DNA from 3 places in the Massilia sp. GER05 genome. Region 1 is predicted to be linked to each of the others. Evidence: predicted binding sites of a transcription regulator. Region 1 holds the regulator's gene; each other region holds the start of a gene.
The links. The regulator FNR, encoded in region 1, switches genes on or off when oxygen is low (the NO sensors DNR and NnrR bind a similar motif). The targets are predictions, from matches to a motif close to TTGATNNNNATCAA.
Positions count from the first base shown of each region.

Region 2: ACL58G_RS28335 (glycine-rich domain-containing protein) is a predicted target of FNR. The motif match lies at 1,933-1,946, and genes of this name have one in related genera.
Region 3: ACL58G_RS30385 (carbohydrate kinase) is a predicted target of FNR. The motif match lies at 1,528-1,541, and genes of this name have one in related genera.

Region 1 covers NZ_CP178858.1:3,526,453-3,529,728, reverse strand. The annotation lists gene ACL58G_RS15900 (formate dehydrogenase) at 1-45, opposite strand, end outside; gene ACL58G_RS15895 (TorD/DmsD family molecular chaperone) at 54-692, opposite strand; gene fnr (fumarate/nitrate reduction transcriptional regulator Fnr) at 911-1,675, shown strand; gene ACL58G_RS15885 (porin) at 1,736-2,806, shown strand; gene ACL58G_RS15880 (glycosyl hydrolase) at 2,807-3,276, opposite strand, start outside.
Region 2 covers NZ_CP178858.1:6,411,223-6,414,498, reverse strand. The annotation lists gene ACL58G_RS28340 (CHASE domain-containing protein) at 1-739, opposite strand, end outside; gene ACL58G_RS28335 (glycine-rich domain-containing protein) at 953-1,744, opposite strand; gene ACL58G_RS28330 (CHASE domain-containing protein) at 2,072-3,276, opposite strand, start outside.
Region 3 covers NZ_CP178858.1:6,901,865-6,905,140, forward strand. The annotation lists gene ACL58G_RS30375 (phosphopentomutase) at 1-421, opposite strand, end outside; gene xapA (xanthosine phosphorylase) at 532-1,374, opposite strand; gene ACL58G_RS30385 (carbohydrate kinase) at 1,587-2,711, shown strand; gene ACL58G_RS30390 (pseudouridine-5'-phosphate glycosidase) at 2,714-3,276, shown strand, end outside.

The DNA of each region.
Region 1 (3,276 bases):
CAACAGGCTGCGGCGGGTCGGATCGGGTTGCTTGTCATCGTTCATGATGGTCCTCATGCGGCAATCGGGTCGGTGGCATCGAGCACGGCGAACGCCTGCGCTTCGATCGACAGGAAGGCATCGACGACGCCTGCGACGATCCGGTAGAAATTCGCGTCGGCACTCCCCGCGATGTCGGCCAGGCAGGCCGCATACCACGGCCGGACATGCGTTTCGAAAAAGTGTTTTTGCACGGCCAGGCCACGCGGCGGCATGCCGGGTCCGCCCTGGATCAATACGCGCATCGTCTCGCACAGCGTGCCCAGGTGGTCTTCGAACTCGCCCACGCCTGGCGCCCGCGCGAGACGCAGGCGCGCGAGGTCGTGGCGCAGGTCGGCCAGCGGCGCATCGTTCAGGTGGCCCGTGAGGTAGAAGGAACCGTACGGATTCAGCGGCGGCGTGCCGGTGCTGATGAACATGGCCGAGAATTCATCGGCCGCGGCGGCCGCATCGACGACGGTGGCGGCCTGGGTCAGCTTCAGCCAGGCGTCCTCGAGAGCGAATTCGCCGGCGGCGCCGATCGGGTCCGCGGCGGCCAGTGCCGCGAGCAGTGCGTCGTCGGGCGGGGCCAGCAGCAGGCGTGCGAACAGCGCGTAGAAATCGGCGCGGGCCTGGTCCTCGTCGGCCAGCGGCGCAGCGACGGCTCTCTCCACGCCGTCATGCAAATCGGATGAAGCAGAACGCTGTTCGACGGACATGGTTCTCCCGTTGGCAAATATTCATGGGAAGTGTAATCCTTGACAACGCAAAGGCGCGCACGCTTGACGTCCACGCGACACTTCGTTGGCCAGGCAACCAACGTCGGGACAAATTCCCTCGTTGCAGTCGGGCTGCACGTCTATAATCGAGACATCACCCGAAGGTACTTGCCATGATTGCCGCTGATACCACGTCCGCATCCCCCATCAACGTCACCGCACTCAAGTCCAGTTGCGCGGCCTGCAGCATGCACCAGCTGTGCCTGCCAATGGGGCTGGAAGACGCGGACATCGACCGCCTGGATCGGATCATCGGCAAGCGCCGCCGCCTGGAGCGCGACGAACCGCTGTACAAGATGGGCGAGCCGTTCCGCAACCTGTACGCCGTGCGCTTCGGCCACTTCAAGACGTACCAGATCAACGCGGCCGGCGAGGCGCAGATCACGGGCTTCCAGATGGCCGGCGAGCTGCTCGGCATGGACGCCATCAGCGCCGACCGCCACCACTGCGACGCCGTCGCACTGGAAGACAGCGAAGTGTGCGAAATCCCGTTCGGGAACCTGCAGGACCTGTTCGGCCAGGTGCCGGCGCTGCTGCGCCACTTCCACCGCATCATGAGCCAGGAAATCACGCGCGAACAGAACGTCATGCTCCTGCTGGGGAACATGCGCGCCGAGCAGCGCTTCGCCGTCTTCCTCATCAACCTCTCGGCCCGCTACGCGGCGCGCGGCTATTCGTCCACGCGCTTCCAGCTGCGCATGTCGCGCGAAGACATCGGCAACTACCTGGGCCTGACCATCGAAAGCATCAGCCGCCTGCTGTCCCGTTTTAAAAAGCTGGGGCTCGTGCAGGTCGACAAGCGCGAGGTCGAGCTGCTCGAACCGGCGCGCCTGAAGGCGATGGCGGCCGGGACGGAGCAGTGCAGTCCGATGGCCTGACCTTTCGGTAGTTCCCGGTCTCCGCGTCCGCATCGACAATGCGGGCAAAGGAGATCCCCCATGCATATCAAGTCAATCCCCGCCGCCATGCTGCTGGCCGCGGGCACCGTCCACGCGCAAGACGGCGCCGTGCAGATCTACGGCCGCCTCAACGTCGCCCTCGAACACGCGGCGGCGTCCTCCGGCCCCGGCCTCACGCGCCTCGTGAACAACCGCTCCGTGCTGGGTTTCCGCGGCGGCGAAGACCTGGGCGGCGGCCTGAAAGCCATCTTCCAGGTCGAAGGCACGCTGTCGCCCGACACGGGCACCGGCGCCCTCGCCGCACGCGATACCCGCGTGGGCCTCGCCGGCACGTGGGGCACGCTGTTCGCGGGCCACTGGACGACGGCCTACAACAGCGCCACGTCCGGCCTCGACCCGTTCTATCCGACGACGGCCGGCTACATGAGCATCATGGGCAATGGATCCGCGGGGGACGCGGACAACGTCAGCGACAAGTCGTCGTTCGACCGGCGCCAGTCCAATTCGATTCACTACTGGAGCCCGTCCTGGCACGGTCTGTCGCTGCGGGTGACGCACGGCCTGAACGAAGAAAAGCCGGCAAGCGGCGCGCAGCCGTCGCTGACGTCGGCCGCCGCGATCTACGAACGGGGCCCGTGGTATGCCGTACTGGCGGGCGAACGCCACCACGAGTACCAGGGACCGGGCCTGGACGACACCGGCGCGAAGGCCGCCCTCGCCTACCAGTTCCCGCAGACCCGCATCGCCGTCGTCGCCGAACGTTTGAAATACGGGACGGGCGCCGGCGAGCTGGCGCGCAATGCCGTGTACCTGTCCGTGTCGCACCAGATGGGACCGCACGGCATCCGCATCGGCATTGCGCGCGCGGGCGACGCGAGCGGGCCGGCCGGCACGCGCATCGGCTTCGTGCGCGCCGGCGCGGGCACCGGCGCCACGCATGCGACGCTCGGCTACGATTACACGCTCAGCAAGCGCAGCAGCCTGTACGCGTACACGACGCGCCTGGACAACCGCGCGAACGGGGTCTACGACTTCGCGATCAACGGTCTGGGTGCCACGCCGGGCGCGACGCTTAAGGCGTACGTGCTCGGCATGCGTCACAACTTCTGATCACACGTATCGTTCCAGCGTGATGACGCGTGGATCGGCATACACGGCCTTGATGCGCGTATCGTCATTGGCCGCCGTGATGTCGACCCAGGACATGAAGAACGACCACGGCGCGCCGCCCTCGAGGCTGCTGTCGATGTCCGGCATCGGGCCGTTCTCGGTCATCGCGATGAGCTTCGCGCCGTTGCTGAGCGCATAGGCCTTGTCGAACTCCGTCTTGTTGTTAATGTAGACGAAGTTGCCGGGGTAGGAATCGATGCCGACGAGATCGACCTTGTCGTTCCCCGGATACCACGCCACGTCGTCGCCGCACCAGCACCACAGCAGATTGTGCAGGCCGTGGTAATTCACGAGGCGGTCGTACATCATGTCCCACAACTGCTTGTACACGGTGCTGCCTTTCGCGCTCCACCAGAACCAACTGCCGCCGGCTTCGTGCAAGGGCCGCCAGATGATGGGGACGCCGGCAT
Region 2 (3,276 bases), 2.9 Mb from region 1:
CCATGACACCGTACAGGAGTTTCGGCACGCTGAACGCAATGCCCAATGACCCGACATAGGCGGCGCGGCGTGCCGCCACGGTGTCGGGCTTGGTGCCGAAATAATAGATCGGCATGCGCATGCCCAGATGGGTATCGTTGGGGCCGGACAAGGCAAGAATGGGTGTGCCGGAGGCGTAGACCGTGCCGTTGTCGCGCGACTCGGCCAATTGCTTGCTGAAATAACGGTTGGCCATCAGGTCGATGCCGTAATGGCCCGGGCCCGACTGGTCCGGCTCGATATAACTGATGATCAGATAGGCGTCGCGCTGCCCCGGCGGCACGATGTCCAGCGGCGCCGCGGCGTGGATGTGCCCTCCCATTTCCTCGCGCAGGTCGCTGAGGAAGGGCTGGCGCCTGTCGTCCGTGACGTACAGCGCAAAATTGATCGAATCGACCGCCGGGAAGTTGTTGGCGAGGTCCAACCCGAGCACGTATTCGTGAAGTTTGCGGTGGCTCAGGATGTCGGTGCTATGGATCAGGCTTCCGGTCGCGCGCAGCAGGTCGGTATAGGACTTGATGCGCACGTTGATGACGCTTTGCGCATATTTGGCATGGTTGATGAACCGTTCCTGGGCATTCGTTTCGATCGACCGCTGGGTCATCACGTACAGGGCGCTGCCGACGAGCGTCGACACCAGTGCGCCGGTCCAGAACGAAAACCGGTTAACGGAAAATGCGTCCCTCAGAACGGCCTGCATAATCTTCCCAGAGGCGTGCGGCCGAATCGCGTTCGGCGACACAAAGTTTGTAATTTGCAACTTACTCGTCTCGGATGCGGTGCGACACCTAGTCATTCGAAGAGTTGTTCACTGGCAGAATTATCTCAAAAGAAAAAGGCCCGCGCCTGTTCCGGAGCGGGCAATGGGTAGGCGCGGGGAGTGCGTACGAGGAACGCGCTCCCCGGCGGTACTTCACACGTTCAGCGGCGACGTCGCGGTGGCCGGTTTCCATGGCCCGGCGCAGTACGCGGTGGCGGCATTGTTCCCGGTCCGTGCGCCCTCCTGTTTCCACGGGCCCGCGCAGTAGGCGGTGGCGGCGTGCTTGTCCCACGGGCCGGCGCAGTAGGCGGTCGTGGCCTGGGCGGCGCCATGGGCATGCGGCTTGTCCCACGGACCCGCGCAGTAGGCGGTGCTGGCGTGCTTGTCCCACGGGCCGGCGCAGTAGGCCGTACCGGCGCCGGCGGCGGCGCGGGCGCGGGGTTTGTCCCACGGACCGGCGCAGTAGGCGGTCTCGCCGCGGGCGGCGGCCTGCGCGCCCTGCTTGTCCCACGGACCGGCGCAATAGGCCGTGCCGGACGCTTCCACCGGCGCCGCGTCCGCCACCGGATAGGCTTCGCCGAACGTCGCTTCGTACAGGCTCTGCATGCGCTCGCCGCTGTCGATGCGGAACTGTGCGTCGTCGCCACCGCGCATGCCGACGTACGGGTAATGGTGGACGAAGTAGCCGAAAGCCTGCTCGCAGTCGACCGCGTACTTCATCGTGTCGAGGATGTGGTAGTGCCAGAACGTGTCCACGTCGACCAGGGGCGCGATGGACTCGTCGGGATACATCTTCATCAGGCACAGGAAGCGCCGGTATTCCTTTTCGACGGCATTGGCCTTGTCCAGGCTCCAGCCTTCGCCAGACTCCACGTGCATCAACTTCGTCTTGATCGGTTCCAGGTCGAGTTGCATTACGGCGTTAAACAGGTCGTTGGCGTTCATGTTGGTCATCCTCATTGGTTGTTGAAGATTGCGTTGTGACTGCTTCCCTAGTTGTGGTCGTGTTGGCTTGTCGGGCCAGCGCTGGACAGTAATTCCTCAAGGTTCGTGATGACATCTGCCAGCGAGTGGGTCGATTCGTGGGCGCGCCTTACACGTAGTCAATGTAATTCAGGCAATCTGATGAGATATTGATATTTGTCAAAGAAACAACATTTGTTGTTGAAGCGGCTATGCAATTTCTTTCTTATGAAGTTGCGATACCCGCGGGGAACAGGCGTGACGAGGCGTCGCCCGGTTGGGCGGCGCTGGTCGTTGCGAAGGAAGTGTTTAGACGACGGCCGAACCCGGGCCGTGTTCCTGCTGCAGGGGAGCGGCGGGTTCCGACCCGCCGATGACGGGCGCCGACACGATCACGGTCGTGCCGCCGCCCGGTTCGCTGAAGACGGCGCAGGTGCCGCCGAGGATCACGATGCGCTCCTCGATGCCCACCAGGCCGAACGACTCATACTTGTTGCGTCCGCCGGGCGGCAGGCCGCAGCCGTTGTCGCGTACCGTCAGCGACAGCCAGCCGCCGTTCAGGCGCAGCTCCACCTTCACATGGGTCGCGTTGGCATGGCGGACGATGTTCGTGAGCGATTCCTGCAGGATGCGGAAGAAGGCTGTCGCGCAATGGTCGGGCAGGGCGATCTCGCCGTGGTCGTCGCGGATCTCGCACTGGATGCCCGTGCGCTTCTGGAACTGGTTCACCTGCCATTCGACGGCCGCCGACAGCCCCAGGTCGAGCACGGTCGGACGCAGGTCGTTGATGATCTGGCGCACGCTCTTGATCGTCGTGTCGATCTGTTGCAGCGTGGAACGGGCGCGTGTGTTCAGGTGGTTGTGCGTGCCCTGCGTGCGTCCGGCCAGCAGTTCGGCTTCGATGCGCAGCGCGAGCAGGCTCTGGCCGAGGTCGTCGTGGATCTCGCGCGCGATGCGCTTGCGCTCCAGTTCCTTGATCTGGTACGCGTGGTCGGCCAGGCGCCTGAGCTTCTGGTGCGACAGCTGCAGCCTGGTCTGGCTCTCGCGCAGCTCGCTCGTCATCTCCTGCGCCAGTTCGAGGGCGGCGCGGCGCGACGAGGTCAGGATGTGCAGCAGGGCGTACAGCAGGACGGAGCCGATGAAGCCGAACGCCATCATCAGCTTCGGATAATAGACGTCGAAATGCGTGCGCAGGCGGGCTTTCGGCACGCTGTACGTGGTTTGCCATGGACGCCCGTTGAAATCGAGCGGCAGCGTGGCCGTGAACACGTCATCGCCGCCGTCGAGCGGCGGCGTGGGATTGGCGGCCGTGCCATGGCTGTCGAACAGCACCTTGGGCCAGGTCGTCGTATCGTGCCCGATCACCTCGCGCGGGCCGACGTCGAACAGCGTCATGCGCACGCCGGGAATCGGCATCTCGTCCATCACCCCGTGCAGCAGCTTGGGCAGGCTGAACGCGATCCCGAGCGAGCCGAGATAGGCCGCGCGCCGTTGTTCCGCGCCGGCCAGCAGGG
Region 3 (3,276 bases), 3.4 Mb from region 1:
CGTGGCAGTTGCCCAGCCAGCCCGGCACGTTCGTGATCCCGGCCAGCTTGTCCGTCAACGCTTGCGGGAACGTGGGCACGGTCTTCGGGAAGTAGCCCCAGTCGAACAGCACGGGCACGCCGGCGATTTCCCAGTGGCCGCTCTGCGTGTCCTTGCCGGTCGAGCGTTCGCGCGCGACGCCCCAGGCGCCGGTGAAACCATCGCGTTTCTGGAAGCCCGCGGGCCACTCGCCGCTCGCCTTGTGCGCGGCGGCGCCGAGGCCGATGGTTTCCAGCGTGGGCAGCGACATCGGCTTGCCCGCATCCGCGGCCCACTTCGCGATATGGCCGAGGGTGTTGGCGCCCGCGTCGCCGTATTTGTCGGCGTCGGGCAAGGCGCCCAGGCCGAAAGAGTCCAGCAGGAGGATGAATGCGCGTGACATAAGTTATCCCTGTTCCCGTCGCCCCTGCGAAGGCAGGGGCCCAATTTTGTACGCGTTATCGAAACGCACGCAGAACTTGGGTCCCCGCCTTCGCGGGGACGACGCATCAATTAAGCGGTTTTACCCAGTCGTTCAATAAACCCGTGGATCAGCGTAACCATATCCTTGGCCGCAATCGCAGCATACTTCAGGGTCTGCTCGTGCGACAGCGGGAACGGGGTCAGGCCTTCGGCCAGGTTCGTGATGGCGGACATGCCCGCGACCTTCAGGCCGCAATGACGGGCCGAGATCACTTCCGGCACGACCGACATGCCGACGACGTCCGCACCCAGCGCCTTGAACGCGCGGATCTCGGCGGCCGTCTCGAAGTTCGGGCCCGGGCAGGCGAGGTACACGCCTTCGTTCACGGTAATGTTCTTCTCGGCCGCCGTGGCCTTGATCAGGTCGCGCATGTCGGCATCGTACGCATTGGCCATGCTGAAGAAGCGCGGGCCGAAGCGGTCGTCGTTCGGGCCGGCCATCGGGCTGCCCGGCAGCAGGTTGATGTGGTCCGTCAGCACGACGACGCTGCCCGCATCCACTTCCGGACGCAGCGAGCCGGCGGCGTTCGTCACGAACAGCAGCTCGCAGCCGATCAGTTTGAAGGTGCGCACGGCCGACGTCATCACGGCCGGGCCGTAACCTTCATAGAAGTGGCCGCGGCCCTTCATGCACACGACCGGCACACCGGCGAGCATACCCAGGACCAGTTCCCCCGCGTGGCCGTGCACGGTGCTGATCGGGAAGCCCGGCAGGTCGGCGTAGCTGATCGATACCGCATCCTCCATCTGCTCGGCCAGCACGCCGAGGCCGGAACCGAGGATCAGGGCCACGCGCGGCGTGAAGCCCGGCTTGCGGGCGCGGATGACGTCGGCGGCTTCGAAAGGAGTGTTGCTGAAGGAGTGAGTAGTCATTGTCGCGGTCCGGTCGAGAATCGGGCAGAGGGATGCACCAAATATGCCAACTATGCATGAACCCCGATTGTGTTGGCAAATACCATTTTTCTGGCAGATTTATATCTTGCGGGAATAAATTCGCGCTAGACTCCGATCATGCATATGCCCGCGTTGACCTTGGGCAAACATATGTTTAAGATGAAAAACAAAAGTTTAATCCAACCGTCATCGTGACAGAACCGTCGAAGAAACAACATCTCTACGAGGCCATCCGCGCGAATCCTTTCATTTCGCAGCAGGAGCTCGCCAACCAGCTCGGACTGTCGCGCTCCGCGGTCGCCGGCTATATCGCGGGTTTGATCCGCGAGCGCAAGCTGCTCGGGCGCGCCTACGTGCTGCCGGACCGCCGTCCCGTCGTGTGCGTGGGCGCGGCGAACCTCGACCGCAAGCTGCGCTCGACGGCGCCGATCGCCCTGCGCACGTCGAACCCGGCCAGCCAGAGCGAATCGTTCGGCGGCGTGGCGCGCAACATCGCCGAGAATCTCGCCCGGCTGGGCACGACGGTCGCGCTGCTGACCGCGATCGGCGCGGATTCCTCCGGCGCCGCCCTGCTCGACCACGCGGACAGCATCGGCATCGACGTGCGCGGCGCGCTGCGCCTGGACGGCTGCTGCAGCGGCACGTACACGGCCGTGCTGGACCGCGATGGCGAGATGGTCGTCGCGCTGGCCGACATGGCGCTGTATGACCGCATGGAGCCGGCGTTCGTCGACGCGCGCCAGGCGCAGCTCGCGGGCGCCGCGCTCGTCGTCGCGGACCTGAACCTGCCGCGCGACACCGTCGCCGCCCTCGCCCACCAGGCGCGCCGCAACGCGACGCCGCTCGTCCTTGTCGCGGTATCCGAACCGAAGATGGCGCGCCTGCCCGACGACCTGTCCGGCGTGCGCCTGCTGATCCTCAACGCCGGCGAACTGGCGGCGCGGGTCGGGCGTCCCCTGGTCGACGACGCCGCACTCGCGGCGGCCATCCGCGCAGTGCAGGCCCAGGGTGCGCAAGACCTGATCGTCACGCGCGGCGCGCGCGGCGTCCTCGTCACCGCGGGCGACGGCATCGTCGACCTGGCCGCGCCGCCGGTCGACGTCGTCGACGTGACGGGCGCCGGCGATGCGTTCGCCGCCGCCATTTGCTGGTCGCTCGTGCAGGACAGGGGTGACAACGGCGCCGACGACCTCGTACTGGCGTGCCGCCGCGGCCTGCATTTGTCGGCCCTCACCCTGGGCGTGCCCGAGACCGTCCATCCCGGCCTGGGGCCGGACAGCCTCGCCACCGAATTCCTTCCGCTTTCACAGGACTGAACATGCAAGCCTTCCTCCAGTTTTCCCCCGAAGTGCAAGCCGCGCGCGCGGCGGGCAAACCCGTCGTCGCGCTCGAGTCGACGATCATCTCGCACGGCATGCCGTACCCGCAGAACGTGCAGACGGCACGCGAGGTCGAGCAGGTGATCCGCGACGCCGGCGCGGTACCGGCCACCATCGCCCTCATCGACGGCCGCATCTGCGTGGGCCTGGCCGACGACCAGCTCGAACAACTGGGCAACGCGCAGGATGCGCTGAAAGTGAGCCGGCGCGACCTCGCGTACGTGCTGGCCGAGAAGAAGTTGGGCGCGACGACGGTCGCCGCGACGATGATCTGCGCGGCGCTGGCCGGCATCGAAGTCTTCGTCACGGGCGGCATCGGCGGCGTGCACCGCGGCGCGGAGACGAGCTTCGACATCTCCGCCGACCTGCAGGAACTGGCGCGCACGAACGTCGCCGTCGTGTGCGCGGGGGTGAAGTCGATCCTCGACATCGGCCTCACGCTGGAATACCTGGAGACGCACGGCGTGCCGGTGGTGAGCGTCGGCCAGCCCGGCTTCCCCGC